Regions from separate parts of the Burkholderia sp. BCC1996 genome, predicted to be linked through region 2. Evidence: predicted binding sites of a transcription regulator. Region 2 holds the regulator's gene; each other region holds the start of a gene.
The links. The regulator FliA, encoded in region 2, starts transcription of late flagellar genes. The targets are predictions, from matches to a motif close to CTAAAGTTTNNNNNNNNNNNGCCGNTA.

Region 1 (10,389 bases), on a different contig from region 2:
CGACGGCTCGTTCCAGACCAACGCGCAGGGCCAGCTCGTCACGTCGAGCGGCTACCAGATCCTGCCGGCGATCACGGTGCCGCAGAACGCGCAGTCGCTGACGATCGGCAAGGACGGCGTCGTGTCGGTCACGCAGCCGGGCTCGAGCAACGCGGTGCAGATCGGCTCGCTGCAGATCGCGACCTTCATCAACCCGGCCGGCCTCGAGGCGAAGGGCGAGAACCTGTTCGCCGAGACCACGTCCTCGGGCGCGCCGAACGTGTCGCAGCCGGGCCTGAACGGCGCGGGCGTGCTCAACCAGGGCTATGTCGAGGCGTCGAACGTGAACGTCGTGCAGGAGCTCGTCAACATGATCCAGACGCAGCGTGCCTACGAGATCAACAGCAAGGCCGTGACGACGTCCGACCAGATGCTGCAGACCGTCACGCAGATGAAGAGCTAACCGGAACGTCCCGTCGTCGCCATGAAGCAGGTTCGCCTCCTCCCGTCAGCCCCCGTCCGCGCCGCGTGCGCGGTCGCGGTGGCCGCGCTCGCCGGTTGCGCGCAGATTCCGCGCGACCCGATCATCCAGCAGCCGATGACGGCGCAGCCGCCGATGCCGATGTCGATGCAGGCGCCCGGCTCGATCTACAACCCCGGCTATGCGGGGCGGCCGCTGTTCGAGGATCAGCGGCCGCGCAACGTCGGCGACATCCTGACGATCATGATCGCGGAGAACATCAACGCGACCAAGTCGTCGGGCGCGAACACCAACCGCCAGGGCAACACCGACTTCAACGTGCCGACGGCCGGCTTCCTCGGCGGGCTGTTCGCGAAGGCGAACCTGTCGGCGGCCGGCACCAACAAGTTCGCGGCCACCGGCGGCGCGAGCGCCGCGAACACGTTCAACGGCACGATCACGGTGACCGTCACCGGCGTGCTGCCGAACGGCAACCTCGTGGTCAGCGGCGAGAAGCAGATGCTGATCAACCAGGGCAACGAATTCGTGCGCTTCTCGGGGGTCGTCAACCCGAACACGATCTCGGGCGCGAACTCCGTCTATTCGACGCAGGTCGCCGACGCGAAGATCGAATACTCGTCGAAGGGCTACATCAACGAAGCCGAGACGATGGGCTGGCTGCAGCGCTTCTTCCTCAACATCGCACCGTGGTGATGACGATGCAGCAGCCTCTTCTCCACCGCCTGTCGTCCCGTGCGCGTGCCGTCGCGCGGATCGCCGCCGCGTTCGTGCTGGCGGCGTGCGCGCTCGGCGCGGCACCCGCGCACGCGGAGCGCCTGAAGGACCTCGCGCAGATCCAGGGCGTGCGCGACAACCCGCTGATCGGCTATGGCCTCGTCGTCGGCCTCGACGGCACGGGCGACCAGACGATGCAGACGCCGTTCACGACGCAGACGCTCGCGAACATGCTCGCGAACCTCGGCATCTCGATCAACAACGGCTCGGCCAACGGCGGGCCGTCGTCGCTGAACAACATGCAGCTGAAGAACGTCGCGGCCGTGATGGTGACCGCGACGCTGCCGCCGTTCGCGCGGCCGGGCGAGGCGCTCGACGTGACCGTGTCGTCGCTCGGCAACGCGAAGAGCCTGCGCGGCGGCACGCTGCTGCTCACGCCGCTGAAGGGCGCGGACGGGCAGGTGTACGCGCTCGCGCAGGGCAACATGGCGGTCGGCGGCGCGGGCGCGAGCGCGAACGGCAGCCGCGTGCAGGTGAACCAGCTCGCGGCCGGCCGGATCGTCGGCGGCGCGATCGTCGAGCGGGCGGTGCCGAACGCGATCGCGCAGATGAACGGCGTGCTGCAGCTGCAGCTGAACGACATGGACTACGGCACCGCGCAGCGGATCGTGTCCGCGGTCAATTCGAGCTTCGGTCCGGGCACCGCGACGGCGCTCGACGGCCGCACGATCCAGCTCGCCGCGCCGGCGGATTCCGCGCAGCAGGTCGCGTTCATGGCGCGCCTGCAGAACCTCGACGTGAGCCCGGACAAGGCCGCCGCGAAGGTGATCCTGAACGCGCGCACCGGCTCGATCGTGATGAACCAGATGGTCACGCTGCAAAGCTGCGCGGTCGCGCACGGCAACCTGTCGGTGGTCGTCAACACGCAGCCGGTGGTGTCGCAGCCGGGGCCGTTCTCGAACGGGCAGACGGTGGTCGCGCAGCAGTCGCAGATCCAGCTGAAGCAGGACAACGGCGCGCTCAAGATGGTGACGGCCGGCGCGAACCTGGCCGACGTCGTGAAGGCGCTGAACACGCTCGGCGCGACGCCGGCGGACCTGATGTCGATCCTGCAGGCGATGAAGGCGGCCGGCGCGCTGCGCGCAGACCTGGAGGTGATCTGAATGGCGGCGAATCTTCCGAACGCGAACGACCTGACGCAGCGCTTCGCCCTCGACGTGCAGGGCTTCGACGCGCTGCGCGCGCAGGCGAAGCAGTCGCCGCAGGCCGGTGCGAAGGCGGTCGCGGGCCAGTTCGACGCGATGTTCACGCAGATGATGCTCAAGAGCATGCGCGACGCGTCGCCCGACGGCGGGCTGCTCGATTCGCACACGTCGAAGATGTACACGTCGATGCTCGACCAGCAGCTCGCGCAGCAGATGTCGAAGCGCGGGATCGGCGTGGCCGACGCGCTGATGAAGCAGCTGCTGCGCAACGCGGGGCAGGGCACGGGCAGCGACACGGCGGCCGACGCGGGCGCGGCCGGGCTCGCTGCGGCGGGCCTGGGTGCGGCCGGCTCGGGCACGTCGGGCAACGAAGGCAGCCTCGCCGCGATGAACGCGATGGCGCGGGCCTACGCGAACGCGGCGAACAACGGCGGGCTCGCCGGCTCGCGCGGCTATACGGCCGGCAGCGCGCTGACGCCGCCGCTGAAGGGCGCGAGCGGCGTGCAGGACGCCGACGCGTTCGTCGACCGGCTCGCCGGCCCGGCGCAGGCGGCGAGCGCGACCACCGGCATCCCGGCGCGCTTCATCGTCGGCCAGGCCGCGCTCGAATCGGGCTGGGGCAAGCGCGAGATCCGCGCGAGCGACGGCTCGACGAGCTACAACGTGTTCGGCATCAAGGCGAACAAGGGCTGGACGGGCCGCACGGTGTCGGCGCTGACGACCGAATACGTGAACGGCACGCCGCGCCGTGTGGTCGCGAAATTCCGCGCGTACGACTCGTACGAGCACGCGATGACCGACTATGCGAACCTGCTGAAGAACAACCCGCGCTATGCGGGCGTGCTCAGCGCGAGCCGCAGCGTCGAGGGTTTCGCGCACGGAATGCAGAAGGCCGGTTACGCGACCGACCCGAATTACGCGAAGAAGCTGATCTCGATCATGCAGCAGATCGGCTGACGGGGCAGGGCCGCAACGGCCCCGCCTGCCGCCGTTTTTACAATCTTACGAACCGTGCCCGGCATCCCGCCGCGCGCGGTTTTCAACGTTTGCGCGAAAAATACCGGCGTTTCGATCTAAACTTTCGGTGAGCACTGCCGCTAAGTGTGAGAGACCTGTAACCGGGCCATGTTCTGGCCCGGTTTTACTGCGCACCGGTCGCCCGGGCGCCCTGAAAAGAAAACCGGCTAGCCATGAATATCGAAACGTCGACCGATCCGAGCCTGGATGCGGGCCATTCCGGGCCCGACTACGCCCGCCGCAATCCGCTGGAGATCGGCGTGCAACTGCGCAACCTCGTGAACCGGGGCGACTTCCTGACCGTCCAGTACCCGGGCGGCCAGCTCGTCACGCGCCTGCTCGAGGTCGACGTCGGCGCGCGCACGTTCACGTTCGACTGGGGCGCGCTGTCCGAGCAGAACGCCGGCATCCTCGGCGCGTCGCATTGCACCTTCGCGGCCGCGCCGGAAGGCGTGCGCGTCGAATTCACCACGAACACGCCGCGCGAGACGCGCTACGAGGGGCTGCCCGCGTTCGTCGCCGATTTCCCCGACGTGCTGATGTGCATCCAGCGCCGCGAGTATTTCCGCGTCGATGCACCGATCGTCGATCCGTTCCTGTGCCGCGGCCGGTTGCCGGACGGCGAGGGCTTCATGTTCGAGGTGCATAATCTGTCGCTCGGCGGCGTCGGCCTGCGGACCGCCGACGAGCGCGTCGAGGCGCTCGATGTCGGCACGCTGCTGCCGGGCGTCGAGCTCGAGTTGAACGGCCACGGCAAGCTGTCGCTCGACCTGCAGCTCGTGTCGCAGCGTTCGACCCAGATGCCGAACGGCTCGCGCCGCTACCAGCTCGGCTTTCGCTTCATGTCGCTGCCGGGCAGCGCGGAGAACACGCTGCAGCGCCTGATCACGCAGCTCGAGATGAAGCGCCGCTCGCTCGCGCGGGCCTGACGCATCCGCTCGCGGCCCGGTTCTGGGCCGCTTTCGCACCGGCGCCGGCAGCGTGCGCCGGGCCGCTCGCCGGACGACGCGCATGCGCGCGTCGCGCACGCATTTTTCCCTCAATTTTTCCGATCCGCGGCCGTTATACCGGGAGTCACGCAACCCGGCGGCCGCAGCGCGGCCGGCTCATCAGGATCGCGCATGTCCAACTCACTCATGAACCTCGGTGTCAGCGGCCTCAATGCCGCGCTCTGGGGCCTCACGACGACCGGCCAGAACATCAGCAACGCCGCGACGCCCGGCTATTCGGTCGAGCGCCCGGTCTATGCCGAGGCGAGCGGTCAGTACACGGCGAGCGGCTACATGCCGCAGGGCGTGAATACCGTCACCGTGCAGCGGCAGTACAGCCAGTACCTGAGCGACCAGCTGAACAGCGCGCAGTCGCAGGGCGGCTCGCTGTCGACCTGGTATTCGCTCGTCGCGCAGCTGAACAATTACGTCGGCAGCCCGACGGCCGGCATCTCGACCGGGATCACGGGCTATTTCACCGGGCTGCAGAACGTCGCGAACAACGCGTCCGATCCGTCGGTACGGCAGACCGCGGTCAGCAACGCGCAAATCCTCGCGAACCAGCTCAACGCGGCCGGCCAGCAGTACGACGCGCTGCGCCAGAGCGTGAATACGCAGCTCACCGACACCGTGTCGCAGATCAACACGTACACCAAGCAGATCGCGCAGCTGAACCAGCAGATCTCGGCAGCGAGCAGCCAGGGGCAGCCGCCGAACCAGCTGATGGACCAGCGCGACCTCGCGGTGTCGAACCTGTCGAGCCTCGCCGGCGTGCAGGTGGTGCGCAACGACAGCGGCTACAGCGTGTTCCTCGCGGGCGGCCAGCCGCTCGTTCTTGCCGACAAGAGCTACCAGCTCGCGACCGTCACGTCGTCGTCCGATCCGAGCGAGCTGACCGTCGTGTCGCAGGGCATCGCCGGCGCGAACCCGCCGGGGCCGAACCAGGCGCTGCCCGATGCGTCGCTGTCGGGCGGCACGCTTGGCGGCCTGCTCGCGTTCCGCAGCCAGACGCTCGACCCCGCGCAGGCGCAGCTCGGCGCGCTCGCGACCAGCTTCGCCGCGCAGGTCAACGGGCAGAACGCGCTCGGCGTCGACCTGGCGGGCAATCCGGGCGGCAACCTGTTCACGGTGGCGAACCCGACCGTCTATTCGAACCAGGGCAATACCGGCAACGCGGCGCTGTCCGTCTCGTTCGCCAACGCGTCGCAGCCGACGACGAGCGACTACACGCTGTCGTATGACGGCACGAACTACACGCTGACCGACCGCGCGAGCGGGTCGGTGGTCGACCAGAAGGCGGGGCCGATGCCGGTCTCGCTAGGCGGGCTGAACTTCTCGTTCTCGTCCGGCGCGATGAATGCCGGCGACCAGTTCACCGTGCTGCCGACGCGCGGCGCGCTGACGGGCTTCGGCCTCGCGACGACGAGCGGCTCGGCGATCGCGGCCGCGTCGCCGGTCGTCACGTCGGCGTCGAGCACCAACATCGGCACCGCCAAGATCGCGCTGAGCGGGGTGACCTCCGGCTATCAGATGCCGTCGACCAAGCTGACCTACGACGCGGCGACGCAGTCGCTGTCGGGCTTCCCGGCCGGTACCACGGTGACGATCCCGGGCACGCCGCCGACGTCGGTGACGATCAGCAATCCGACCGACCCCGTGCCGTACGACCCGTCGACCGGCGCGGCGATGACGATGTCGGGCACGGCCGCCGGTGCGCTGAACGGCGTGACCGTCACGCTGTCGGGCACGCCGTCGGACGGCGATTCGTTCACGATCGGGCCGTACGCGGGCGGCACGAGCGACGGCAGCAACGCGCTCGCGCTGTCGCGGCTCGTCAACGCGAAGACCCTCGGCGGCGGCACGACGACGCTCACGGGCGCCTACGCGAACTACGTGAACAACATCGGCAACGCGGCGAGCCAGCTCAAGTCGTCGAGTACCGCCCAGACGGCGCTGGTCGGCCAGATCACGTCCGCGCAGCAGTCGGTGTCGGGCGTGAACCAGAACGAGGAAGCCGCGAACCTGATGCAGTACCAGCAGCTCTACCAGGCGAACGCGAAGGTGATCCAGACGGCGGCTTCGCTGTTCCAGACCGTGCTGGGCCTGTTCAGCTGAGCGGATTCGAGAGGATAGAAACGATGCGGATTTCCACGACCCAGTTCTACCAGCTGAACGTCGGCCAGATGAACGATCAGCAGGCCCAGCTCGCGCAGCTCTACCAGCAGATCTCGAGCGGCGTGAGCCTGTCGACGCCGGCCGACAACCCGTTGGGCGCGGCGCAGGCCGTGCAGCTGTCGATGACGTCGGCCACGCTGTCGCAGTACGCGGCGAACCAGAGCACGGCGCTCGCGTCGCTGCAGGCCGAGGACCAGGCGCTGCAGAGCGTCGGCAACGTACTCGGCAGCGTCCAGTCGACGATCGTGCGCGCCGGCGACGGTTCGCTCGCCGACAATAACCGCGCAGCGCTCGCGGCGCAGCTCGAGGGCTACCGCGACCAACTGGTGTCGCTCGCGAACTCGACCGACGGCGCGGGCAACTACCTGTTCGCCGGCTACCAGAATTCGACGGCGCCGTTCACGAAGGACGCCGCCGGCAGCATCAGCTATGTCGGCGATACGGGCACGCGCACCGTGCAGATCGACGATTCGCGCAGCGTGCCGCAGGGCGACTCGGGCCTCTCGGTGTTCATGTCGGTGCAGGCGCTGGGCAACTCGCCCGTCCAGGCGGCCGGCGCGGCCAACACCGGCACGGCCACCATCGGCAACGTCACGGTGACGGATCCGTCGGCTGCGACCAACGGCCATCAGTTCACGATCACCTTCGGCGGCACCGCGGCCGCGCCGACCTACACGGTGACCGACAACTCGATTTCACCCCCGACTCCCGGCCCCGCGCAGGCCTATACGTCGGGCACCGCGATCGCGCTCGGCAACGGGATGAAGGTCGCCGTGTCGGGCACGCCGTCGCCCACCGACACCTTTTCGGTCACGCCCGCGCCGCAGGCGAGCGGGGTCGACGTGTTCTCGACGCTCGATTCGATGATCACGGCGTTGAAGACGCCCGTCGCCGGCAATCCGACGGCGACCGCCGCGCTGTCGAACACGCTGAGCACGGCCGCGACGAAGATCGGCAACTCGATGCGCAACGTCACGACCGTGCTGGCGTCGGTCGGCGGCCGCGAGCAGGAGGTCAAGGCGATGCAGACCGTCAACCAGACCGCGGCGCTGCAGACGACCAGCAACCTGTCGGACCTGACGAGCGCCAACATGGTCACGACCATCAGCCAGTACCTGCAGGTGCAGAACGCGCTGAGCGGCGCGCAGAAGGCCTACGCGCAGCTGCAGAACATGTCGCTGTTCCAGTACATCAATCCATGATCCGCGTGGCGTCCGCCGCGATGTGAGCGCCCGCTCACATCGCGCGGTGCGCCGGCCGGCCGCCGCCGACGCGGTCGCGCCGCTCCGATGCCCCCCGGCAGGCACGCCCGCCGCCCCGGCGGTTCGCGCTTGCCAGCCCCATTTCCGCTCCGTAAACTCGCGCCAGATTCCAGACCGGCGCACCGTCCCGCAGCCGGCGTACGACAGGAGCCCTTTTCCCCATGTCCGATTCCTACTTCCCGCGCTGGCGGGTGCAACCGACCGGCGCGGTCTCGCGCGTGGTCGGCCCCGACGAACGCCTCGCGTGGCCGCAGATGGTCGCGATGGGCGTGCAGCACGTCGTCGCGATGTTCGGCTCGACCGTGCTCGCACCGCTGCTGATGGGCTTCGACCCGAACCTGTGCATCTTCATGTCGGGTATCGGCACGCTGCTGTTCTTCGTGCTGGTCGGCGGCCGCGTGCCGAGCTACCTCGGCTCGAGCTTCGCGTTCATCGGCCTCGTGATCGCGGTGACGGGCTACGGCGGCAGCGGCCCGAACCCGAACATCCCGGTCGCGCTCGGCGGGATCGTCGCGTGCGGCGTCGTGTACGTCGCGCTCGGCGCGCTGGTGCAGGCCATCGGCACGCGCTGGATCGAGACGCTGATGCCGCCCGTCGTCACCGGCGCGGTGGTCGCGGTGATCGGGCTGAACCTCGCGCCGATCGCGGTCAAGGGCGTGTCGGCATCGACCTTCGACTCGGTGATGGCGCTCGTCACGGTGCTGTGCGTCGGCGGCGTCGCGGTGTTCGCGCGCGGGATGATGCAGCGCCTGCTGATCCTCGTCGGGCTGGTGATCGCCTACGTGATCTATGCGATCGCGACCAACGGGATGGGCCTCGGCAAGCCGGTCGATTTCGCGATCGTCGCGCATGCCGCGTGGTTCGGCGTGCCGAGCTTCCGCGCGCCGGTGTTCGATCCGCACGCGATGCTGATGCTCGCGCCGGTCGCGGTGATCCTGGTCGCGGAGAACCTCGGCCACATCAAGGCCGTCAGCGCGATGACGGGCACCAACCTCGATCGCTACGTCGGTCGTGCGTTCATCGGCGACGGGCTGGCGACGATCGTGTCGGGCAGTGTCGGCGGCACCGGCGTGACCACCTATGCGGAGAACATCGGCGTGATGGCCGTCACGCGGATCTATTCGACGCTCGTGTTCGCGGTCGCCGCGCTGATCGCGATCGGGCTGGGCTTCTCGCCGAAGTTCGGCGCGGTGATCCAGACGATTCCGGGCCCGGTGCTCGGCGGCGTGTCGATCGTCGTGTTCGGGCTGATCGCGGTGACGGGCGCGCGGATCTGGGTCGTCAACAAGGTCGACTTCTCCGACAACCGCAACCTGATCGTCGCGGCCGTCACGCTGGTGCTCGGCGCCGGCGACTTCTCGCTGAAGATCGGCGGCTTCGGGCTCGGCGGGATCGGCACCGCGACGTTCGGCGCGATCATCCTGTACGCGATCCTGCGCAAGGAAAAGGAGCCGGGGCCGGTGGTGTGAGCCGCGGCGCCGGCGGCAATGCCCGCGCGAACGGCGCGGATGATCGTCGTAGCGCGCGTGCGCGCGCCGGGGCTGCGGATTTCGCTTACCGGATCGCGGTGTCGTGACGTCGTGTGCTGTTGCGAACCGTGTCGGCGCAGCGGATCTCGACGGTGCGAAGTCGCGCCGTCGGCATCAGCGGGTGCGCAACAGCGGCAGTGATGCAGGACAGCAGCCGTGTGACGGCCGATATGAGTTTCGACATGATTTCCCCCGACCCGCTGGATGAATGTTTGTCACCTGCATCGGGTCGTTCGCCCGTGCAGGGTTCGTCGTCTGCACGGCTGCATCAGCAAGCAACGGGCCAGCACGCGGACTTTCGCGCAAACAGGGGCTCGGCGGGGGCCGCGTGACGCCGGTGCAAGGTGGCGCACGCGAAAATGTTTCAGCGCTGAAACGCGCGGCGGTGGGCCGGTCGGCCGCATGCCAGGCCTCACGTGCGGTGGCGGGAACGACGGGGAAACGCAGGGGCGCGCGACATCGATTCCGCAGGGGAATCGCGGGCGTTGCGCGCGGATCGGTTTCATTCCTGCAACGCGGACGGGGACGTGAGGTGGCACGCCGCGTCGTTTCGATCGGGTAGCGGCGACGCGGCGCGCGTCATCCGTTCGCATTCCCCAGCGCTTCCAGCCACGCGCAGAACTGCGCGACCAGCGGATCGTCGGCCGGCGTGCCCGGCGCGATCCACCAGTAGCTGCGTGTCGCGATGCGCGGCCCGTCGAGCGGCATCACGAGACGCCCGCTCGCGAGCTCGTCGTCGATCAGCGGCAGCGGGCCGAGCGCGACGCCCAGCCCGTCGACGGCCGCCTGCAGCGCCAGGTAGAAGTGGTCGAACGACTGCCGCTTGCGCCCCTTCATCGTCACGCCGGCCGCCGCGAACCAGTCGCGCCAGCCTTCCGGCCGCGTGTCCGAATGCAGCAGCACGTGCCGCGCGAGATCGTCCGCGCGGGTGATCGGCGCGCGCTTGAGCAGCGCGGGGCTGCAGACCGGAATCACGCTTTCGTCGAGGAAGTGGCCGCTCGTGCAGTTCGGCCAGTGGCCGGGGCCGCGGCGGATCGC
Region 2 (10,389 bases):
TCGGTCAATGCTCGGTGACCGCCGCCGGCCGCCACGCGTGCCCGCGCAGCGGCGGACATGACGCGACGGCCGGCGATCCGGCACCGTGCCGCCGTACCGCGCCCGCCCGATGCGGGACGCACGCGGCACGGCGGCGGCGGCGCATCAGTAGCGGTAGTGGTTCGGCTTGAACGGGCCGTCCTTCTGCACGCCGATGTACGCAGCCTGCTCGTCCGACAGCACGGACAGGTTCGCGCCGATGCGCGCGAGGTGCAGGCGCGCGACCTTTTCGTCGAGATGCTTCGGCAGCACGTACACCTTGTTCTCGTACTCGTTGCCGCGCACGAACAGCTCGATCTGCGCGAGCGTCTGGTTCGCGAACGAGTTCGACATCACGAACGACGGGTGGCCGGTCGCGCAGCCGAGGTTCACGAGGCGGCCTTCGGCCAGCAGGATCACACGCTTGCCGTCCGGGAAGATGATGTGGTCGACCTGCGGCTTGATGTTTTCCCACTGGTACTGGCGGGTCGACGCGACGTCGATTTCCGAGTCGAAGTGGCCGATGTTGCAGACGATCGCGTTGTGGCGCATCGCCTTCATGTGATCGTGGTTGATCACGTGGTAGTTGCCGGTCGCCGTCACGAAGATGTCGGCCTTGTCGGCCGCGTATTCCATCGTCACGACGCGGTAGCCTTCCATCGCCGCCTGCAGCGCGCAGATCGGGTCGATTTCGGTGACCCACACGGTCGCGCCCAGGCCGCGCAGCGACTGCGCGCAGCCCTTGCCCACGTCGCCGTAGCCCGCGACGACCGCGACCTTGCCCGCGATCATCACGTCGGTCGCGCGCTTGATGCCGTCGACGAGCGATTCGCGGCAGCCGTACAGGTTGTCGAACTTCGACTTCGTGACCGAGTCGTTCACGTTGAACGCCGGGAACGGCAGGCGGCCGTCCTTTTCCATCTGGTACAGGCGGTGCACGCCGGTCGTGGTTTCTTCGGTCACGCCCTTGATGTGCGCGAGGCGCGTCGAGTACCAGGTCGGGTCCGCGTCGAGGTGCTTCGCGATCGACTTGTACAGCGCGACTTCTTCCTCGTTGGTCGGCTTCGCGATCACCGAACGGTCCTTCTCGGCCTTCGAGCCGAGGATCAGCAGCAGCGTTGCATCGCCGCCGTCGTCCAGGATCATGTTCGCGAATTCGCCATTCGGCCATTCGAAGATGCGGTGCGAGAACTCCCAGTATTCGTCGAGCGACTCGCCCTTGAACGCGAACACCGGCGTGCCGGCTTCGACGATCGCCGCTGCAGCGTGGTCCTGCGTCGAGAAGATGTTGCACGACGCCCAGCGGACATCGGCGCCGAGCGCCTTCAGCGTCTCGATCAGCACGCCGGTCTGGATCGTCATGTGCAGCGAACCGGCGATGCGCGCGCCCTTCAGCGGCTGCTGCGCCTTGTATTCGTCGCGGATCTGCACGAGGCCCGGCATTTCGGTCTCGGCGATGTTCAGTTCCTTGCGGCCCCAGCCGGCAAGCGCCATGTCGGCGACGATGTAATCGGTGGAAGCCTTGGAATCGATAATGGCGTTCATCACGCCCTCCTTTCTAAAAAAGTTCTAGAAATTGGTGACGTGAGCGCCGTTCAGGAAGCGGGGCCGGTGCAAATATCGCCGCACGGCTGCTTGGTGAAGCTTTCCGAGCCTGGCGGACGCAGGATGGTCCGTCGCAACGCTCCTCGGAAAACGGGAAGGATTGTAGCAAATCGGCGCGGGAAATGCGCGCCGCGCGCGGCATCGGCGCGCGTGGGCGCAATGAAAGGGGTCAGTTCTCCGCGCCGACCCACGCCTGTTCGCGCAACCGCGCGCGCAGGCGCGCGACGGCCTGGCTGTGCAGCTGGCACACGCGCGACTCGCTGACCTCGAGCACCGCACCGATCTCGCGCAGGTTCAGCCCGCGCTCGTAGTACAGCGACATCAGCAGCTTCTCGCGCTCGGGCAGCCGGTCGATCGCGTCGACGAGCGCCTCGCGCAGGTGGTCGTCGAGCAGCGCCGACAGCGGATCGGCGTGATCGACGCGATAGCGGTCGAGGAACGGCTCGTCGTCGGCCGCGCGGTCGAAATCCTCGTAATAGATGAGCTGGCTGCCGTGCAGGTCCTGCAGCATCCCCTGGTATTCGTCGAGCGGCATCTTCAGGTGCTGCGCGATCTCGGTCTCGCTCGCCGAGCGGCCGAGCTGCTGCTCGACCTGGTGCACCGCGTGCTCGACCTCGCGCGACGTCTTGCGCAGGCTGCGCGGCAGCCAGTCGTTGCTGCGCAGCTCGTCGAGCATCGCGCCGCGGATGCGCTGGGTCGCGTAGGTCTCGAACTGCGCGCCCTGGTCTTCCTTGTAGCGGCCGGCCGCGTCCATCAGGCCGATCATGCCGGCCTGGATCAGGTCGTCGAGGTCGACGCTCGCCGGCATCTTCGCGACGAGCTGCAGCCCCAGGCGCCGCACGAGCGGCGCGTATTGCGCGAGCACGTCGGCCTGGGTCATCTTTCCCTGAGCGTTGTACATCATGGCTCTCTCCTTGCGGTGGCGCTCACGCGGCGTGCGCCGCACCCGCCTCGTAAGACGGCTTGCCGCCCGCATGCACGGCGCGCCCCGCGCCCGTGCCCGGGCGCATCGGCCAGTACAGCAGGTCGGCGGCAATCTGCCGGTAATCGCGCGCGGCGGCCGACGACGGAAACGCGTCGACCGCGGTATGCATCAGGTCGCGCGCATGCTCGACGAGCGGATCGGCGTTCACGCAGCCGGCGTCGGCGATCGACACCGTCAGGTAGCGGCTCGCGACGCCCGCGAGGTTGTCGAATGCGGTCCTCGCGTCGGCGTGGCTGCCGACGTGATTGGTCAGCACGCGGAACTGCGCGACCGCGTGCGCGAAATGCAGCCGCTTCATGCACGCGTACGCCTCGGTGATCGCCTGCGCGGCGACCCGCGTGACGATCAGCACGTCGTGCGCTTCGCGCGCGAGCGCGGAGAACCCGCCGTCGGCGCCGAGCTGCGCGTCGACCAGCACGATGTCGGCCTGGCCGTCGACGAAGTCGCTCAGTTCCGTATCGTCGTAGCCGTCGCGTGCGAGCCGCGCGGCCGCGCACAGGCCGAAGCCGGCGGCGACGCGCGTGCGTTCGCCGTCGCGCAGCCACGCGCCCGCGAGCGTCGCCGTGGCCGACTGCACGTCGGCGCGCTCGTCGACGACGAGCACGTCCTTGCCGAGCGCGGTCAGCGCCGCCGCGAGGTTCACGACGGTGGACGTGCAGCCGACGCCCGCCGGCCCGCCCGTCACCGCGACGATGCGCGACGCGCGCCCGGCCAGCAGGCGCCGCAGCCCTTCGGCCTGATCGATGATCCGTTTATCCAAATCGCACCTCGTGCAGCTCGGCGGTGGAACGTGCGGTCAGTGCGGACAGCAGCGTCGGCATGTCTTCGTCTTGCGGCACGAAGGGCGAGCCGTCGCGCGGCACACAGAACGCGCTCTTCAGCAGGAATTTGGTCGACGCGACGTACAGGTTCTCCGGCACCTTCTGGCCGGTCGACACGTAGTGGACCGGCAGCTTGTAGCGGATCACCGTGTCGAGCACGCCGCCGAGGTGGGTCGCCTCGTCGAGCTTGGTCAGGATGCAGCCGGCGAGATCGGGATGTGCCGCGTGCGGATGGTCGGCCGCGCTGCGGTAGGCCTGGACGACCTCGTTGAGCGTGTCGCCGTGGCTCGTCGCGTTGAGCAGCAGCAGGCGCTGCACCGGCGCGTTCGCACCGTGCAGCATCGCGATCTGGTCGGACAGCGCGCGGTCGCGCTGGCTCATGCCGATCGTGTCGATCAGCACGATGTGCTTGTTGCGCAGCTCGGACAGCGCGAGCTCGAGATCGCCCGCATCCTTCACCGCATGCACGGGGACGCCGAGGATCTTGCCGAAGATGCGCAGCTGCTCGTGGCCGCCGATCCGGTAGCTGTCGGTGGTCAGCAGCGCGACCTTGCTCGCGCCGAAGCGCATCACGCAGCGCGCGGCGAGCTTCGCGGTGGTCGTCGTCTTGCCGACGCCGGTCGGCCCCATCAGCGCGAACACGCCGCCGCGCTCCATCAGCGCGTCTTCGCTGCCGAGCACCGGCAGGTTCGCCGCGAGCACCGACTGCGCCCAGTCGGCGGCCTGCTCGAAGGTCTGCGCGCCGTCGCCGGACGGCAGGTTGTCGACCAGCATGCGCACCAGCTGCGCGGAGAAGCCGGCCGAGAACAGGTGCCGGGTCAGCGCGCCGTGCACCGGGCTGCGGCGCTGGCGGTCATGCCACATCAGGCTGTCGAACTGCGCTTCCATCATCCCGCGCATCGCGCCGAGCTCGTGCATCACCGTGTCGTTGACGATGCTCTCGACGCGCGCCTTCACCGCGTCGGCCACCGCGGCGGCAGCCTCGGCGGACAGGCGCGTGCGTTCGGCCGGCTTCGCGGCGCTCGTTTCGCCCTGGCGGGCCGTCGCAGCAGCGGCGGACGGCATCCGGCGCTCGGCGTCGCGCACGATGTCGCGCGCCCAGGCGGCCGGCGTCGCGGGTGCGGCGTCGTGCTGCGTGCGGGCCGGCGCTTGCGGGGCGGCCTGCGCGCGGGCGATCAGCGCTTCGCGCTGCTGGGTCAGGCGTTTCGCGTGCTCGACGAGCCACGGCGCGGGTTCGGACGCTGCCGACGGCGTGCCGGCAGCGGTGACCGGCGCAACGGGCGCAGCCGATGCCGCGGCCGTTGCGTGCGCGTCGGCATCCGCGTCGAAGGCGGTCGATTCCGCGGCCGGCTCCGTCGCTTCGGCGCGCGCGCCGAACACCGAGGAAAACACGTCCGGGAGCCCGCCCTCGCCTGCCGCATACGGATTGACGGCCGGGCGCGCGAGCCCGGCACCCGGGCGCGACACGATGCCCGGCACGGCTGCGGCCGGCACGGATTCCGGCGTGCGCGGCGGAAGGCTGCGCGCCCGGGCCGCGGCCGGCGGCGCGACCGCGGCGAGATCCGAATCGGCGAGCGCGACGATTTCGACACTGCCGTCATCGAGCGTGCGGTTCGACAGCACGACGGCGTCGGCACCCAGTGCCTCGCGCACGAGGCGGAGCGCGTCGCGGCTGGTCGCGCCGGTGAATTTGCGAATGTTCAAGCGGAACCCCCGATGACGTTAACGACTTTGATCGTGCGCGTGTCCGGCACTTCGGCATACGACAGCACTTTCAGTTGCGGCAGGCTGCGGCGCAGGAAACGCGCGAGCATCGCGCGCAGCGCGTGCTGCACCAGCAGCACGGGCGGCAGCCCGAGATTCTGTTGACGCAGCATCGCTTGCTGCGTGCCGGTCAGAAGGTTGTGCGCGAGGCCGGGTTCGAGGCCCGGGTTCGCGCCGGTGGCGAGCGCCTGCGACAGCACGCGCTCGAGATTCGAATCGAGGCCCATCACCTGCATCTCGCCCGCGCCCGGATACCACTGCTGCGTGATCGCCCGGCCGAGCGACAGCCGCACCGCGGCGGTGATCTCGTACGCGTCGCCGCGGCCCGCGTGTTCGGACACGGCCTCGAGGATCGTGCGCATGTCGCGGATCGGCACGCCTTCCTCGAGCAGGTTCTGCAGCACTTTCTGCAGCGTCGTCAGCGAGATCGTCTTCGGCACGAGGTCCTCGACGAGCGACGGCGCATCCTTGCCGGTGCGCTCGACGAGCGACTGCACTTCCTGGCGGCCGAGCAGCTCGGCCGCGTGCTGCACGACCAGATGGTTCAGGTGGGTCGCGACGACCGTGCTCGCATCGACGACCGTGTAGCCGTACACCTGCGCCTGCTCGCGCATCGCGACGTCGATCCACACGGCCGGCAACCCGAACGCCGGGTCCTGCGTCGTGGCGCCCGGCAGCGCGGCCGTCACCTGGCCCGGGTTGATCGCGAGCCACTGGCCCGGGAACACTTCGCCCGTGCCGATCTCGACGCCCTTCAGCGCGATCCGGTATGCGTTCGGCCGCAGCTCGAGGTTGTCGCGGATGTGGATCACCGGCGGCAGGAAGCCGATTTCCTGCGCGAATTTCTTGCGGATGCTCTTGATGCGCTTGAGCAGCTCGCCGTCGCTGTTCTTGTCGACGAGCGGGATCAGCCGGTAGCCGACTTCGAGGCCGAGCGGATCGATCAGCTGCACGTCGTCCCACGTCGCCTCGTGGCTGTCGCCCGGCAGCGCGGCGGGCGGTGCGATCTCGGTCACGTCGCCGGCCGCCACGCGGGCCGCCGCGCGACGCGTCTGCGTGCGGGCCAGCCAGATCGCGCCGCCGCCGAGCGCGAGGAACGCGACGTGCGGCATGCCCGGGATCAGCCCCATCAGCACGATGATCGCGCCAGTGATGTTGAGCACGCGCGGGTTGGTGAACAGCTGGCCGGTGATCTGCGTGCCGATGTCCTCGTCGGTCGCGACGCGCGACACGATCACGCCGGCCGCGGTCGAGATCACGAGCGACGGGATCTGCGCGACGAGGCCGTCGCCGATCGTCAGCAGCGTGTAGTTGGTGCCGGCCGCTGCGAAGCTCATGTCGTGCTGCACCATCCCGACGATCAGCCCGCCGATCACGTTGATCGCCATGATGATCAGGCCCGCGATCGCGTCGCCGCGCACGAACTTCGACGCGCCGTCCATCGACCCGTAGAACTCGGCTTCCTGCGACACGGCGAGGCGGCGCTTGCGGGCCTGCTCCTCGTTGATGAGGCCGGCGTTCAGGTCGGCGTCGATCGCCATCTGCTTGCCGGGCATCGCGTCGAGCGTGAAGCGCGCGGACACTTCGGCGATCCGCCCCGCGCCCTTCGTGATCACCATGAAGTTGATGATCATCAGGATCACGAACACGACGATGCCGACCGCGAAGTTGCCGCCGACGAGGAAGTGGCCGAACGCCTCGATCACCTGGCCGGCCGCGTCCGGGCCGGTGTGGCCTTCGAGCAGCACGACGCGCGTCGACGCGACGTTCAGCGACAGCCGCAACAGCGTCGAGAAGAGCAGCACGCTCGGGAACGCCGCGAAGTCGAGCGGCTTCATCGTGTACATGCTGACGAGCAGCACCATCACCGACAGCGCGATGTTGAACGTGAACAGCAGATCCAGCAGCAGCGGCGGCAGCGGCAGGATCATCATCCCCAGGATCATGCAGATGAGGATCGGGCCCGCGAGCGCGCGCAGGTTGGTGCCCGCGAACGGGTTCGGGCGTTTGGCGAACAGGCCGGTGGTCGGGGTGCTCATGCTGCGTTCCCTTGCTTGCCGAGCGTGTCTTCGGCTTCTTCACGCTCGTCGTCGGCGGCGACCGACGACCCCTTGTCGAGGTCGGCCGGCACGTCGAGATCGACCGGCGCGGCCGGGAAGGCGCCGCCTTCCGAGCGGAAACGCTTGAGCTGGTAGACCCACGCGAGCACTTCGGCGACAGCCGAGTACAGCGAGCCGGGAATCTCGCGTTCGAGTTCGACGTTGTGATACAGCGCACGCGCGAGCGGCGGCGCCTCGAGCAGCGGCACGTTGTGCTCGGCCGCGAGTTCGCGGATGCGCGCGGCGACGAGGTTCACGCCCTTCGCGACGACCTTCGGCGCACGCATCTCGCCGTCCGTGTACTGCAGCGCGACGGCGAAGTGCGTCGGGTTCGTGACGACCACGTCGGCCTTCGGCACGGCGGCCATCATCCGGCGCCGCGCGATCGCGCGCTGCTGCTGGCGGATGCGGCCCTTCACGTGCGGATCGCCTTCGTTCTCGCGATGCTCGCGCTTCACTTCTTCCTTCGTCATGCGCAACTTCTTGTTGTACTGCCAGAGTTGGTAAGGCACATCGAGCGCGGCGACCACCAGCATCCCGGCGACCGTCGTGCCGCAGCACACGGCGACCAGATGCAGCGCATCGGCGAGCGCCGAGCCGAGCGGCTGGGTCGCGAGACCGAGCAGCTCGTCCTTGCTGCGCCAGATCGCGATCCCGCCGATCCCGCCGACGACGAGCGTCTTCGCGAGCGACATCCCGAGCTGGATCGGCCCCTGGATCGAGAACATCCGGCCCAGGCCCGAGATCGGGTTCAGGCGGTCGAACTTCAGCTCGAAGGTCTTCTGCGAGATCAGCCAGCCGCCGAGCGCCATCGGCGCGAGCAGCGCGGCGAGGCCGGTGAGCGCGAGGATCGGCAGCAGCGCGGCGAGACCCTCGAGGCTCGCGCTGCCGGCCGCCGACAGCATCCGGTGGGTGTCGAACGCGGTGGCGCGGTCGAACGCGAACGCACCGCGCAGCATCGCCTGGAGGTGGGCGCCCGACGGACCCGCGAGCAGCCACGCGCCGTAGAACCCGGCCGCGAGCAGCGCGAACGAAGCCAGCTCGCGCGAACGCGCGACCTGCCCCTCCTCGCGCGCCTTCTCGCGGCGCCTCGGAGTGGCGGCTTCGGTTCTGTCGAGATCGCTCTCGTCTGCCACGGGGCCTCCAGTCGGGTACGGCGAAATGCCGTTCTCCAGTGACACCGATTATTCATGCGCCCGTCAAACGCCGATCGGTCGAGCAAAGCCGGGAAAGGGGGGTATTTCGAGGAATCGGGCGAGCGGGGGCGGCGCGCGGGGAGACGATGGAAAACGCGTTCGCGGGCGCGGCGGCGCGGTGACGCGGTGGCGCGGTGGCGCGGTGGCGTGGTGACGTGGTGACGTGGTGACGTGGTGACGTGGCGATGTGGTGATGTGGATGAAGGTGTGACGCGGCGAAGCGGCGAAGCGGCGAAGCGGCGAAACGGCGAAACGGGGAAACGGGGAAACGGGGAAACGGGGAAGCGTGGGATCTGCCAAGCAGCGAAGCAAGGCAGCCGTGAAGCGATCGTCGGCCCGCCCCGACACGACGGCGTCGCGCGTCGGGGCGGGCGGCGCTCAGATCACCGGAATCGGATCCGAGCCGAAACGATTCGGGCCGTTGGTGCCGCGCGAGCACATCCATACGAGCAGCAGAATCCCGCCGACGAGCGGAATGAGCGCGATCAGCAGGAACCAGCCCGAGCGGCCCGTATCGTGCAGGCGGCGGACGGTGACCGCGAGGCTCGGCAGCACCAGCGCGAGCGACACGACGGCCGCGACGATCATCAGCAGCAGCGAGATCGCGCTCGTGTCGCGCCCCACCATGGTGATCGCCTGGCAGATGATCGACACGACGCTCGTGAGCAACGCGAAATACCAGTATTCCGCGCGGCGCGCGCGGCCCTCGAATTTCGCGTATTGATTGAGTGCGGCACGAACGGCTTCACTGAAACTCATCTTATTGCCCTCATGTTTTATATCGGCGACCTCGGAAACAACGCGGGCATTATAAGTTTGAATTTCTTCGCATCGCATCTCCTTTCGCATGTTGACCGTCTCTCACGCCGTCTTTCGCATTACTGGAGCGGCCGCAGCGGCGGCGTGCCGTAGCGCCAACGCGCATGTCACGTCATTTTTATAATCGCGGCGACCTGACATAAATAGCGGCAAGATAATCCACGACTTGATTACACCAGCGTGAAACGCATCTCGCTCGATAATCGAAACGATCGTTCTGCGCTGATTGACCGACCGGCCGGGAATATCGCCGGACGTCGCGCGCGCACGTCGAAAACGGCACGTCCCGGCCGGCGTTCGCTAACCGGCCGCCGCCTGCTGCAACGCGCCGAGATCGAGCTTCTTCATCTTCATCACCTGCGCCATCACGCGTTCGGCGCGTGCCGGGTCGCCCGCCATCAGTTCGGGCATCTGCACCGGCACCACCTGCCACGACACGCCGAAGCGGTCGCGCAGCCAGCCGCACTGCTGCGCGCGCTCGTCGCCGCCTTCGGCCAGGGCCGCCCAGTAGCGGTCGATCTCCTGCTGGTCGCGGCAGTTGACGACGAACGACACGGCCGGTGTGAGCGGGAACGCCGGGCCGCCGTTCAGCGCAAGAAACGCCTGCCCGTCCAGTTCGAACGACACCGTCATCACCGCGCCCTCCGCCTGCCCCGACGCCTGCGCGCCGGACTTGCCGTAACGGGCGACGTGCAGGATGCGCGCGTCGTCGAACACCGACACGTAGAAGCGGGCGGCCGCCTCGGCGTCGTGGTCGAACCACAGAAACGGCGTGATGCGTTGGATACGCTGGCTCATGGCGCTGTCTCCTCGATGTCGTGCCGGCACCGGTGCCGGTCTTATATCGTAGGCGCTGGCGCGGCGTTCCCCGGGAATCCGCGACGAACCTAAAAAAAAGGGGGCGATCGCTCGCCCCCTTCCTGCTGCTGCCGTCCGTGCGCGATCAGAACGCGACGTAAGGCTGCGCGCCGCCGGTCGCAGTCCGGTCCATCCCGAAGTAGATCGTCTTGCCGTAGAAGTGCGGCATGCCGAGATCGAGCCAGCCGGCCGCGCCGAACGGGCCGGCGATGTCGTTGAACGCG
Region 3 (10,389 bases), on a different contig from region 2:
CGCCTGCTGGTCGAGCGACTGCGACGCGCCCGTCATCGCCGTGTAGATCAGTCGGTCCATGGCTGCCGGTTATCCGCGCGTTACAGGTTGATGAGCGTCTGGTCGACGGTCTGCTGCGTCTTGATCGTCTGCGCGTTCGCCTGGTAGTTGCGCTGCGCGGTGATCAGGTTGACGAGCTGCGACGTCAGGTCGACGTTCGAGTTCTCCAGCGCGCTGCCCTGCAGCGTGCCGTGGTTCGTGCTGCCCGGCGCGGAGATCTGCGGCACGCCCGACGCGGCCGTCTCGGCGTACTGGTTGCCGCCGAGGCTGGTCAGCCCGTTCGGGTTGTTGAAGTTCGCGATCGCGATCTGGCCGAGCACCGCCGTCTGGCCGTTCGAATAGTTGCCGGTCAGCTTGCCGTCCGAGCCGATCGAGAAGGTCGTCAGCGTGCCGCTCGCGTAGCCGTCCTGCGCGAGGTTGTTCACGCCGTCCTTGCCGCCGTACTGCGTGGTGCCGGTCAGGTCGAGCGTGAGGTTCTGCGGCGTCGCCGAGCCGTCGGTGGTCGGCACGGTGAACTGGAACTGGCCGAGCGATGCGGTCGGCGCGGCCGGCGTGCCCGTCGTCGTGCTCTGGATCGCGCCCGACGTGTCGAACGTGACCGTGCCGAGGTCGGTCGCGGTGCCGCCCTGCACGCCCGCGTAGGCTTCCCACGAGCCGGCCGCCGACTTCACGAAATACATGTTGACCGCCTGCGAGCCGCCGAGCGAGTCGTACACCTGGATCGACGTCGAATAGTTGTACGTCGTGGTGTCGGTCGGGTCGAACGGCGTCTTGGCCGGCACCGTGTCCTGCGAGTTCAGGTTGAACTGGCCGGTGATCTTGGTCGTCGGGGTCGGCGCGATGTTGGTCGTCGGCGCCTGCAGCGCCACGGTCTGCGCGGTGTTCAGCACGCCGTTCTTGCCGGCCGCGTAGCCCATCAGGTTCGCGCCCGCCGAGTTGACGATGAAGCCGTTCTTGTCGCGCTGGAACGTGCCGTCGCGCGAGTACGTCGTCACGCCGTTGTTCGACATCTGGAAGAAGCCGTTGCCGTTGATCGCGACGTCGAGCGACGAGTTCGTCGTGTTGATCGTGCCCTGGCCGAACTGCTGCTGCACCGACGCGAGCGTCGTGCCGATCCCGATCTGCGTGTTGACCGACGTCGCGAGCGAGTTCGCGTACATGTCGGAGAACTGCGCGGTGCTCGACTTGAAGCCGACCGTGTTCGCGTTCGCGATGTTGTTGCCGATCACGTCGAGCGCGTTCGATGCGCCGGCGAGGCCGCTCAGACCCTGTTGATAACCCATTTCGGTCTCCGTTTTCGAGAAAGCTGGATCAGTTGCTGGTGGTCGTGCCGCCGGACGACGACGACGCGGTGTTCGGGAAAATCGACGCGACCTGGGTCAAGCCCACCGTCGTGCCGTTCGACAGCACGAGCCCCGCCGTGCCGTCGGCCTGCTTGATCACGCTCTGTACCTGCGCGGCCGCGAGCACGGTCGGCGCGTACGTCTTGCCGTCGCTGCCCGTGTACTGCGCGCTCACGGTGTACTTGCCGTCCGGCAGCGCGTTGCCGGCCGTATCCGTCGGCGTCCAGTTGAACGGCACCGTGCCGGCCGACTGCTGGCCCGCGTTGATCGTGTTCACGACGACGCCCGCGCTGTTCTTCACGGTGATCGTCAGGTTCGACACGTCGCTCGTGAGCGACACGCCGAACGGCGATGCCGCGCCGCTCTTCACCGCGACGCTGTTGCCCGGCGCGAGCACGTTCGTGCCGATCAGCAGCGCGGCCTGCGTCTGCTGGCCGGCCGCGAGTTGCGTCGACAGCGACGTGAGCGACGTATTCAGCTGCGCGATGCCGCTCACCGTGTTGATCTGCGCGAGCTGCGACGTCATCTGCGAACTGTCGACCGGGCTCGTCGGATCCTGGTTCTGCAGCTGCGTGACGAGCAGCTTCAGGAACGTCGCCTGCAGGTCGCTCGCCGAGGTGCCGGTCGTCGACACGTTGTTGGTGTTCATCGTGTCGGTCGGCAGGGTCGACACGTTGGTGCCGCTGCTGCCGATCGTCGTGCTGGAGGAAGTCATCCTGGGTAGCCTTGTGTCGAAACGGTCGGGTCTGGGCCCGGGTGTGGAAGGTCGCTCGGCGCGCGGCTTACGTGCCGATCGTCAGCGTCTTGAGCATTAGCGTCTTCGCGGTGTTCAGCGTCTCGACGTTGGCCTGGTACGAGCGCGACGCCGAGATCATGTTCACCATCTCCTGCACCGGATCGACGTTCGGCATCTGCACGTAGCCGTTCGCGTCGGCGGCCGGGTTCGCCGGGTCGTAGGTCGACTTCATCGGCGACGGATCGTCGACGACCTTCGTCACGCGCACGCCGCCCACGCCCTGGCCGGACGCGGTGCGCGCGCCGCCCATCGGGTCGGTCGCGAACACGACCTGCTTGGCCTTGTACGGCTTGCCGTCGGGGCCGGTCGCGCTGTCGGCGTTCGCGAGGTTCGACGCGGTGACGTTCAGGCGCTGCGATTGCGCGGACAGCGCCGAACCGGCGACGCCGAAGATGTTCATCAACGAGGGCATGGAGGCTCCTGGTGCTTGTGCTCGGGTTCGGTTGCGCTTACGAGTTCGTCGAGATCGCGGCGATCATCGCCTTGATCTGCTGGGTCATCACGGTCATCCCGGTTTCGTAGTGCAGCGCGTTGTTTGCGAACTGCACGCGCTCGACGTCGAGATCGACCGTGTTGCCGTCGAGCGACGGCTGCAGCGGCATCCGGTACTGCGCGCGGCCGTAGTCGTCGGCCGGGCCGCCGGTCGGCATCAGCTTCGCGGTGCCGGCCATGTGGCCGGGTGCCGTCGACACCATCGTCATCCCGCTCGCCACGCCGGCCGGCTGCGCCATCGGCAGCTGCGCGGCGTTGCTCGGCGCGAGGCCGCCGCCGGCCTGCTTCAGCGAGCGCGCGAGGGTCGACGCGAAATCGGCGTCGCGGGCCTGGTAGCCGGGCGTGTCGGCGTTCGCGATGTTCGACGACAGCAGCTCCTGCCGATAGGCGCGCACGTCGAGCGCCTGTCGGCCGAACGCGAATTCGGCATCGAGTTTGTCCAGCATGTGTGCGTCTCTCCGTATGAAGCGCTGCACGCCCGTTGCGCCGGATGGCGACCCAAGGGGCTTTTTTCCATGACAGCGATGGTAGGCGGCGGGCGCAACCGGCAATCGGACGAATAACGCGGCAAAGGCCCCCTCTATTCATCGTTTGCGCGACGGCCCGGCTCCCTAGAATGCGAATCGGATCAACGGCTTCGAGGACACGGCGATGACAGGCAGCGCACTTCGCGGCAACCACGGACGCGGCACGCGCAGGTCGCGTGCGTTCGCGCTCGCCGCGGCGCTGTGGCTCGCGGTGCCGGCCGCGCACGCGGACGACGGGATGATCGTGATTCCCGGCCGCGGCGAAACGGCCGAGACCGCGCTCGCGCAGGCGAACGCGGCCAGTGGCGGTCAGTTCGGAGGGAATTCGGGGACGGCTTCGGGTACGGGTACAGGTGTGGCCACGACGGTCGGTGCAGTCGGTGCAGTCGGTGCGGGTGGCGCAGGTGGCGCGGGTGGCGCAGGTGGCGCAGGTGGCGCAGGTGGCGCAGGTGGCGCAGGTGGCGCGGGTGGTGCTGCCGGCGTGACCGGCGCGGCCGCGGCCGGCTACGCGGCGCAGCCGGCTGGCTCGATGGTCGTGATGAACGTCCCGCCGCCGGCTGCCGTGCCGGCGCCGACGCCGCGCCCCGCCTACGCCGCCGCGCGCACGAACGCCACGACCGCCTCGAACGCCGCGAACGCCTCGAACGCAGCGAACGCAGCGAACGCAGCGAACGCAGCGAACGCAGCGAACGCAGGTTATGGTCCCCTGCGCGCCGCCGATCCGGGCGCCGTCGCGACCGTCGTCGCCGGCGCGGCCGACCCCGCATCGAATTCCGCGCGACCGGCCATCGCCGCGCGCCTCGCCGCGGCCCGCGCCGCTTCAGCCGCGCCGGCCCCGCGCGCACCGGCGGCTGCCGCCAACCCGCCCCAGGTAGCCGCCGCGCCCCAGCCGGCGACACCGCCCGGCCAGCAGGACCCCGACACGATCCGGCGCACGGCGCTCGCATTCCTGCGGCAGCAGGTCGCGGGCCTGCCGGGCAAGACGACCGCGACCGTCGCGGCCGCGTTTCCGCGCGGGCTCGCCGCGTGCACGACGCTCGAGCCGTTCCTGCCGACCGGCGCGCGCCTGTGGGGCCGCACGACGGTAGGCGTGCGCTGCGCGGGCGAGCGGCCGTGGACCGTCTACCTGCAGGCGAAGGTCGCCGTGCAGGCCACCTATTACGTCGCCGCGCGCCAGATCGCGCCCGGCGAGCCGCTCACCGCGGCCGACCTCGTCGCGCGCGAAGGCGACCTGACGGTGCTGCCGCTCGCGGTGATCACCGATCCCGCGCAGGCGGTCGGCGCGACCGCGCTGGCGCGGATCTCGGCCGGGCTGCCGCTGCGCCAGGACATGCTGAAGAGCGCCGCGTCGGTGTCGGCCGGCCAGACGGTACGGGTCGTCGCGGCCGGGCCCGGCTTCACGATCTCGGCCGAGGGCAGCGCGCTCGCGAATGCGGCGCCGGGACAGTCGGTGCGGGTCCGGATGGCCGCAGGGCAAATCGTCACGGCGATCGTCAAGGATGCCGGGACCGTCGAAATTCCGCTGTAGGGCCGGATCACACCGCAAGATTGTAAAGAATTGTTTATTCGGAGAATTTCGGGCTCACGATGCTAAAGTTCGGGCCGACCCGGCCGTTATCTGGGTCATACCGTCCAGGAAACCCACCGTGAAGATCGATTCCACTCCGAACCCGAGCCCACTCGCGTCGACCGGCAACGGCGCGGCCCGCGCGCAATCCGGCGCGGCTTCGTCGTCGTCCGCGCAGGCGGCCGACGCAGGATCGACCGGCGGCGACACGAGCGTGAACCTGTCGGGTCTGTCCGGCCAGCTGCGTTCGCTGTCGGCCTCCGGCAGCGCCGACATCGACACGGCCCTCGTCCAGTCGATCAAGGACGCGCTGAACAACGGCACGTTGACGATCGACGTGAACAAGATCGCCGACGGCGTATTGAATACCGCCCGCGACCTGCTGCAACAGCAGCGCTCGCAGGGCAACTGAGCCGGCCCGGGGCCCGTCACGCCCTGACCGGTCCCCTGGTTTGCCGGCATGCGGCCCCGCGTGCCGGCGCGACGAGCATGACGCGATGAGAGAAGAGCTGCTGGCCACGGTCAACGACGAACACGCGACGGTCGAAGCGTTCGCGTCCCTGCTCGCCTACGAGGAAAAGGCGCTGACGACGCCGGAGCCGCTTGAAATGCTGCCCGGCATCGTCGAGAAGAAGAGCGCGCTGATCGACCGGCTCGCGCAGCTCGAACGCACGCGCGACACGCAGCTGTCCGCGCTCGGCTTTCCGGCCGGCAAGAAAGGGATGGACCAGGCCGCCGAGCGCGACGCACGCCTCGCCGGCCGCTGGCAGTTGCTGCTGCAGGCCGCCGAACGCGCGCGCCAGGCCAATGCGACCAACGGGATGCTGATCCGGATCCGGATGGACTACAACGAGCGCGCGCTCGCGGTGCTGCGCTCGGCGCCCGCGCCGGCCGGCGTCTACGGGCCCGACGGGCGGGTATCGGCGCTGATGCGCTGATTCTCCGACGTACTGAATCTCCGACGTACTGATTCTCCGACGTACTGATTCTCCGACGTACTGATTCTCCGACGTACTGATTCTCCGACGTACTGATTCCCTGACGTACTGATTCCCTGACGTACGGATTCCCTGACGTACTGATTCCCTGACGTACGGATTCCCTGACGCACCGATTCTCTGACGTACCGATTCTCTGACGTACGGATTCCCGACGGACCGATCACGCCGGCGCAGCGACGCGCCGCGCGTGCATCGCGCGGCCCGCCTGCGGCCGCGCGCCCCTTCCCCGCCTTACAGCAGCGGACACGCAGTGACCTGCGTGCCGCGTTCCACGCAAAGCCGTTCGTAGTCGCGCAGGTACGCGCGCTCGTCGTCGTTCAGCAGTTCGACGTCGATCAGGTCCCAGTCGTAGCCGACCGTGACGATGTTCTCGAACGCGACGGTGTCCGATGCGTCGTCGTCCGCGCGCACGATCACGATGTTCTCGATCCGCACGCCGCCCTTGCCCGCCACGTAAATGCCCGGCTCGACCGAAATCACCGCGTTCGGCACCAGCCCGTACTGCGCGCCCGGCGCGAACCGCACGCCGCCCTCGTGCACGTGGATCCCGACGCCGTGCCCGGTGCCGTGACCGAAATCGTAGCCGTGGTCGCGGCACACCTGGCGCACCGCCGCATCGACGTCGCCGCCCGTCGCCGTCTTCGGGAAGCGCGTGACGAGCCCCTTGATGCAGGCCTTCAGCGCGACCGTGTAGATCTCGCGCTGCCACGGCTGCGCGACCGTCTCCGGCCGCGTGCGGCGCAGCACGACGCGCGTGCAGTCCGTCGCGAAACCGGCGTCGTAATACGCGCCGCTGTCGAGCAGCACGAGTTCGCCTTCGGTCAGCTCGACGTCGGCGCTCGCCGCCGTGTAGTGCGCGAACGCGCTGTTCGCGCCGTTCGCCGCGATGGACGGGAACGTCAGCGCGACCGCCGAGCGGGCGCCGTACGCGTCGTTGATCGTGCGGGCCAGGTCGTACTCGGTATGGCGCTGCCCCGGCTCGCCGGCCTTCGCCCAGCGCATCGTTTCAGCGATCGCCGCCGAACTGCGCGCGAACGCGTCGCGGAACCGGTCGAGCACCGCCGGCGTCTTGCCGGCGCGCAGCGCCTCGACCGGGTTGAAGTCGGCATGCCGCGCGTGCGGCCACACGCGGCGCACCGACTCGACGAGCGCGCAGTTGACCGACTCGAAGCCATAACACACATGCTCGACCGCGAACCGCGCGAGGAAGCGCTCGAGTTCGGCGAAGTCGCGCCGGATCACGTGCAGCGCCGGATACGACGCCAGTTCGACCGGGCAGCGGTCGCAGCCCTCCGGCAGGAACAGCGCGACCTGCTCGCCGATAGCGAACAGGAAGCCCAGGTGCGACGACGCATTCGGGATGTGATAGCCGCGGCTGTTCAGCAGGTACGCGAGGTCGTCCGACGCGCACGTGAAGAACGCGGTCGTGCCGGGCGCAGCGCCGGTGTGCGCGGCGAGCCGCCGGTTCAGCGCGTCGAGGTTCTGCGCGACGCTCGCGCCGGTCATCGCGTCCGGCAGCTCGAAGATCGGCCGCTCGACCACCCAGCCCGGCAGCGCGATCGCGCGGTCGATCTCGCGCTCGACGAGGCCCGTCCAGTCGAGCGATGCCGCCTGCGTCTGCTCGACCAGCCGGTCGCGCTGCGCGACGCTGATCCGCAGCGCGTCGTAGCCGACCCGCGCGAGCCGGCTCGCGTGCGCGAGCAGCCAGTCGGCCAGCGCCTGCCAGATCGTCACGCTCATCCCGAGCTTCTCGATGCGCACGCGCGCCGGGTCGCACTGCTGTTCGGCCTGCAGGTGATAGCGGCCGTCGACGAACAGCACGAACGGCGGCACGCCGAGCGCCTCGGCGGTCGCCGCGCTCAGGAAGATCCCGCAGCCGGCCGAGCCGTCGAAGCCCGACAGCGCGTAGCGCGGGTTGTTGCGGCGCGGCAGGTATTCGGTGATGTACTCGTCCTGCGACGTGACCACGACCGCGTCGAGCCGGGCGGCGTCGAGCAGGCGCGACAGGCCGGCCTGCGTGTCGGCGACGGACGCGTCGTACGGGGGAAGGCCGGAGAAGCTGTATTTCAGTCGATCGATCATCGGATACCCGTTATGGATTGTTGTCGGCGGCCGGCGGCGTCACGCGGCATGGCGCACGCCTCGCGCGGCACGCTGCCAGCGCGGACGACGCGCGACCCGGCGGGCAGCCGGGCCGTGGTGCCGTTCCCGCAGCAGGCTCTCGGGAAAATTTTTGTCTCACTTAACTTTGTTTGATGCGTGCGACAGAATCTAGAGCACGGTGAAATTGAGGTCAAGCTAAAATTTTCGTAGGGCTAAAATTGCCGATGCGTGCGGTGCGCGACGGCGGCACCGCCGTGCGCGGCGTGGCGGCGGACCGGCGCGACTGCGCGGTACAATGCGCCCGCATCGTCGTCCCGACGGCCGTGCTTCGTGCGATTCGCGGAACGGCAACGTCCGGCGACTGCACCGCCCCCCTCGCTCGCCTCCCGACTCGTTGCCACGAAAGAGATCCATGGATTCAGACATCATGCGTATCGGCCAGCGCATTCGCCGCCTGCGCCGGGAAGCGAAGAAAACGCTGCTGGAAGTCGCGACCGAAGCGAACCTGTCGGTCGGGTTCCTGTCGCAGGTCGAGCGCCATCTGACCGGTATCTCGCTGTCATCGCTCGTCAACGTCGCGAAAGCGCTCGACGTACCGCTCGGCACGCTGATCGACCAGCCGCGCCAGGCGCAGCCCGACTCGCACGCGGGCCGCCGCGAACCGTATGCGGTCGACGCCGCGTCGCAGTGGTACGAGCGCCTGTCCACCACCTTCGACGGCAGCCAGATCAACGCGCTCAAGGTCCGGATGATGGAGGGCTACCGGTCGGAATGGGTCGCGCACGGCGGCGACGAGTTCGTGTACGTGCTGACCGGCCGGCTCTGCTACACGATCGGCAAGAAGGATTACCCGCTGTCGCCCGGTGATTCGCTGCACTTCGACGCGAGGAAGCGCCATCGCGTCGCGAACGTCGGCGACGGGCCCGCGGAGCTGATCGCGGTCGGCACGCTGCCCCTCTTCGACGACAACTGCGCCGAGTTGGGATCCGCGGCGATGAAAATCAGGCTGCTCGCACGCGATGCCGGCGCGACGCCGGGCGAGCCGCGCGTGAGCCGCCGCGAACCGGCACCGAAGCGGGAGCGCGACGCGGATGCCGCGCAGCCCGCCGACAAGCCGGCCCGCGCCGCGGCCAAGACGGCTGCCGGGAAGTCCCGCTCGGCCACCGGCAAACGTCCGGCTGCCGCCACGCCGGCGCGCCGCACCGCCGAGCGCATGAAGAAATGACGGCTGGCGGCCGGGCGGCGCACCGCTCGGCGCGGTCCGCACGATTTGCGGAATCGATTCACGGCCTGATTCACGGCCCGATTCGTAGCCCCGATTCGTAGCCCCGATTCGTAGCCCGATTCGTAGCCCGATTCGCAGCCCCGATTCGCAGCCCGGTTTGCAACCCGATTCCCGGGCCCGGTTTGCAACCCAGTTCCCAAGCCTGTTCGCAACCCGGTTCCCAGCCCAGTCCGCGCCCCGATTCCCCCGCCTATTCCGCGATCGCCAGCGCCTGTTTGACGGCCTCGACCCGCGCGCGATGCACGGCGTCCTTGATCTGCATCGCATCGTTGCCGACACCACGCGCGATCGCGCCCGCGTCGACGCTGCGCGCCGCCACCAGCGCCACGCGCAGCCGCTCGGCCTGCGGATACGGCTGCGTGTCGAGCCCGAGCCGGCCGCGCGCATCCGCTTCGCATGCCTGCAGCATCTCGGCGAAGCGCGCCGGCTTGCGCAGCGCGTCGCTGCGCTCGAAGAAGCGCACCAGCGCGGCCGCGCCCATTTCCATCACGCGATGCAGGTTGCCGTGCTCGCGCGCGACCACCAGCGCGAGATCGCGGCAATCGTTCGGCACGCGCAGCCGCTCGCACAGCGGCTTGATGAGGTCGACGCTGCGGCCTTCGTGGCCGACATGGCGCGGCAGCACGTCGGCGGGCGTCGTCGCCTTGCCGAGATCGTGCGTGAGCGCCGCGAAGCGCACCGGCAGCGAATAGCCCTGCTTCGCCGCATAGTCGACGACCATCATCACGTGCACGCCGGTATCGACTTCCGGGTGGTAGTCGGCGCGCTGCGGCACGCCCCACAGCGCGTCGACCTCGGGCAGGATGCGCGCAAGCGCGCCGCACTCGCGCAGCACCGCGAACATCCGCGACGGTTTCGCCTCCATCAGCCCGCGCGCGATCTCCTGCCACACGCGCTCGGGCACCAGCGCATCCGCTTCACCTGCGTCGACCATCCGCCGCATCAGCGCGAGCGTGTCGTCCGCGACCGTGAAATCGGCGAAGCGCGCGGCAAAGCGCGCGATCCGCAGGATCCGCACCGGATCCTCGACGAACGCGTCGCCGACATGTCGGAACACGCGTGCGCGCAGGTCGGCCTGCCCGTCGAACGGATCGATCACCGGGCCGACCAGTGCGCCCTCCGGGCTCACTTCGCGCGCCATCGCGTTGATCGTCAGGTCACGCCGCGCGAGGTCCTCTTCGAGCGTCACGTCCGGCGCATAGTAGAACTGGAAGCCGTGATAGCCGGCCGCCGTCT

Region 1: a site for FliA is predicted at 4,435-4,461, ahead of flgK (flagellar hook-associated protein FlgK). Genes of this name have one in related genera too.
Region 3: a site for FliA is predicted at 4,788-4,814, ahead of flgM (flagellar biosynthesis anti-sigma factor FlgM). Genes of this name have one in related genera too.

Annotation. Positions count from the first base shown of each region.
Region 1 is NZ_CAJPHM010000003.1:255,782-266,170, reverse strand. Features, by position in the region: gene flgG (flagellar basal-body rod protein FlgG) at 1-442, shown strand, start outside; gene flgH (flagellar basal body L-ring protein FlgH) at 464-1,153, shown strand; gene U4Z64_RS05425 (flagellar basal body P-ring protein FlgI) at 1,159-2,337, shown strand; gene flgJ (flagellar assembly peptidoglycan hydrolase FlgJ) at 2,338-3,336, shown strand; gene U4Z64_RS05415 (flagellar brake protein) at 3,570-4,325, shown strand; gene flgK (flagellar hook-associated protein FlgK) at 4,518-6,500, shown strand; gene flgL (flagellar hook-associated protein FlgL) at 6,524-7,762, shown strand; gene U4Z64_RS05400 (solute carrier family 23 protein) at 7,984-9,291, shown strand; gene U4Z64_RS05395 (transcriptional regulator GcvA) at 9,931-10,389, opposite strand, start outside.
Region 2 is NZ_CAJPHM010000022.1:59,593-69,981, forward strand. Features, by position in the region: gene ahcY (adenosylhomocysteinase) at 145-1,563, opposite strand; S-adenosyl-L-homocysteine riboswitch at 1,598-1,714, opposite strand; gene U4Z64_RS27910 (RNA polymerase sigma factor FliA) at 1,793-2,527, opposite strand; gene U4Z64_RS27915 (MinD/ParA family protein) at 2,550-3,368, opposite strand; gene flhF (flagellar biosynthesis protein FlhF) at 3,361-5,133, opposite strand; gene flhA (flagellar biosynthesis protein FlhA) at 5,130-7,232, opposite strand; gene flhB (flagellar biosynthesis protein FlhB) at 7,229-8,428, opposite strand; gene U4Z64_RS27935 (DUF805 domain-containing protein) at 8,867-9,247, opposite strand; gene U4Z64_RS27940 (VOC family protein) at 9,608-10,105, opposite strand; gene U4Z64_RS27945 (DUF3443 domain-containing protein) at 10,251-10,389, opposite strand, start outside.
Region 3 is NZ_CAJPHM010000003.1:267,252-277,640, forward strand. Features, by position in the region: gene flgF (flagellar basal-body rod protein FlgF) at 1-60, opposite strand, end outside; gene flgE (flagellar hook protein FlgE) at 81-1,322, opposite strand; gene U4Z64_RS05450 (flagellar hook assembly protein FlgD) at 1,351-2,097, opposite strand; gene flgC (flagellar basal body rod protein FlgC) at 2,165-2,590, opposite strand; gene U4Z64_RS05460 (flagellar basal body rod protein FlgB) at 2,628-3,116, opposite strand; gene flgA (flagellar basal body P-ring formation chaperone FlgA) at 3,322-4,725, shown strand; gene flgM (flagellar biosynthesis anti-sigma factor FlgM) at 4,844-5,176, shown strand; gene U4Z64_RS05475 (flagella synthesis protein FlgN) at 5,262-5,702, shown strand; gene U4Z64_RS05480 (M24 family metallopeptidase) at 5,997-7,847, opposite strand; gene U4Z64_RS05485 (XRE family transcriptional regulator) at 8,281-9,093, shown strand; gene U4Z64_RS05490 (multifunctional CCA addition/repair protein) at 9,344-10,389, opposite strand, start outside.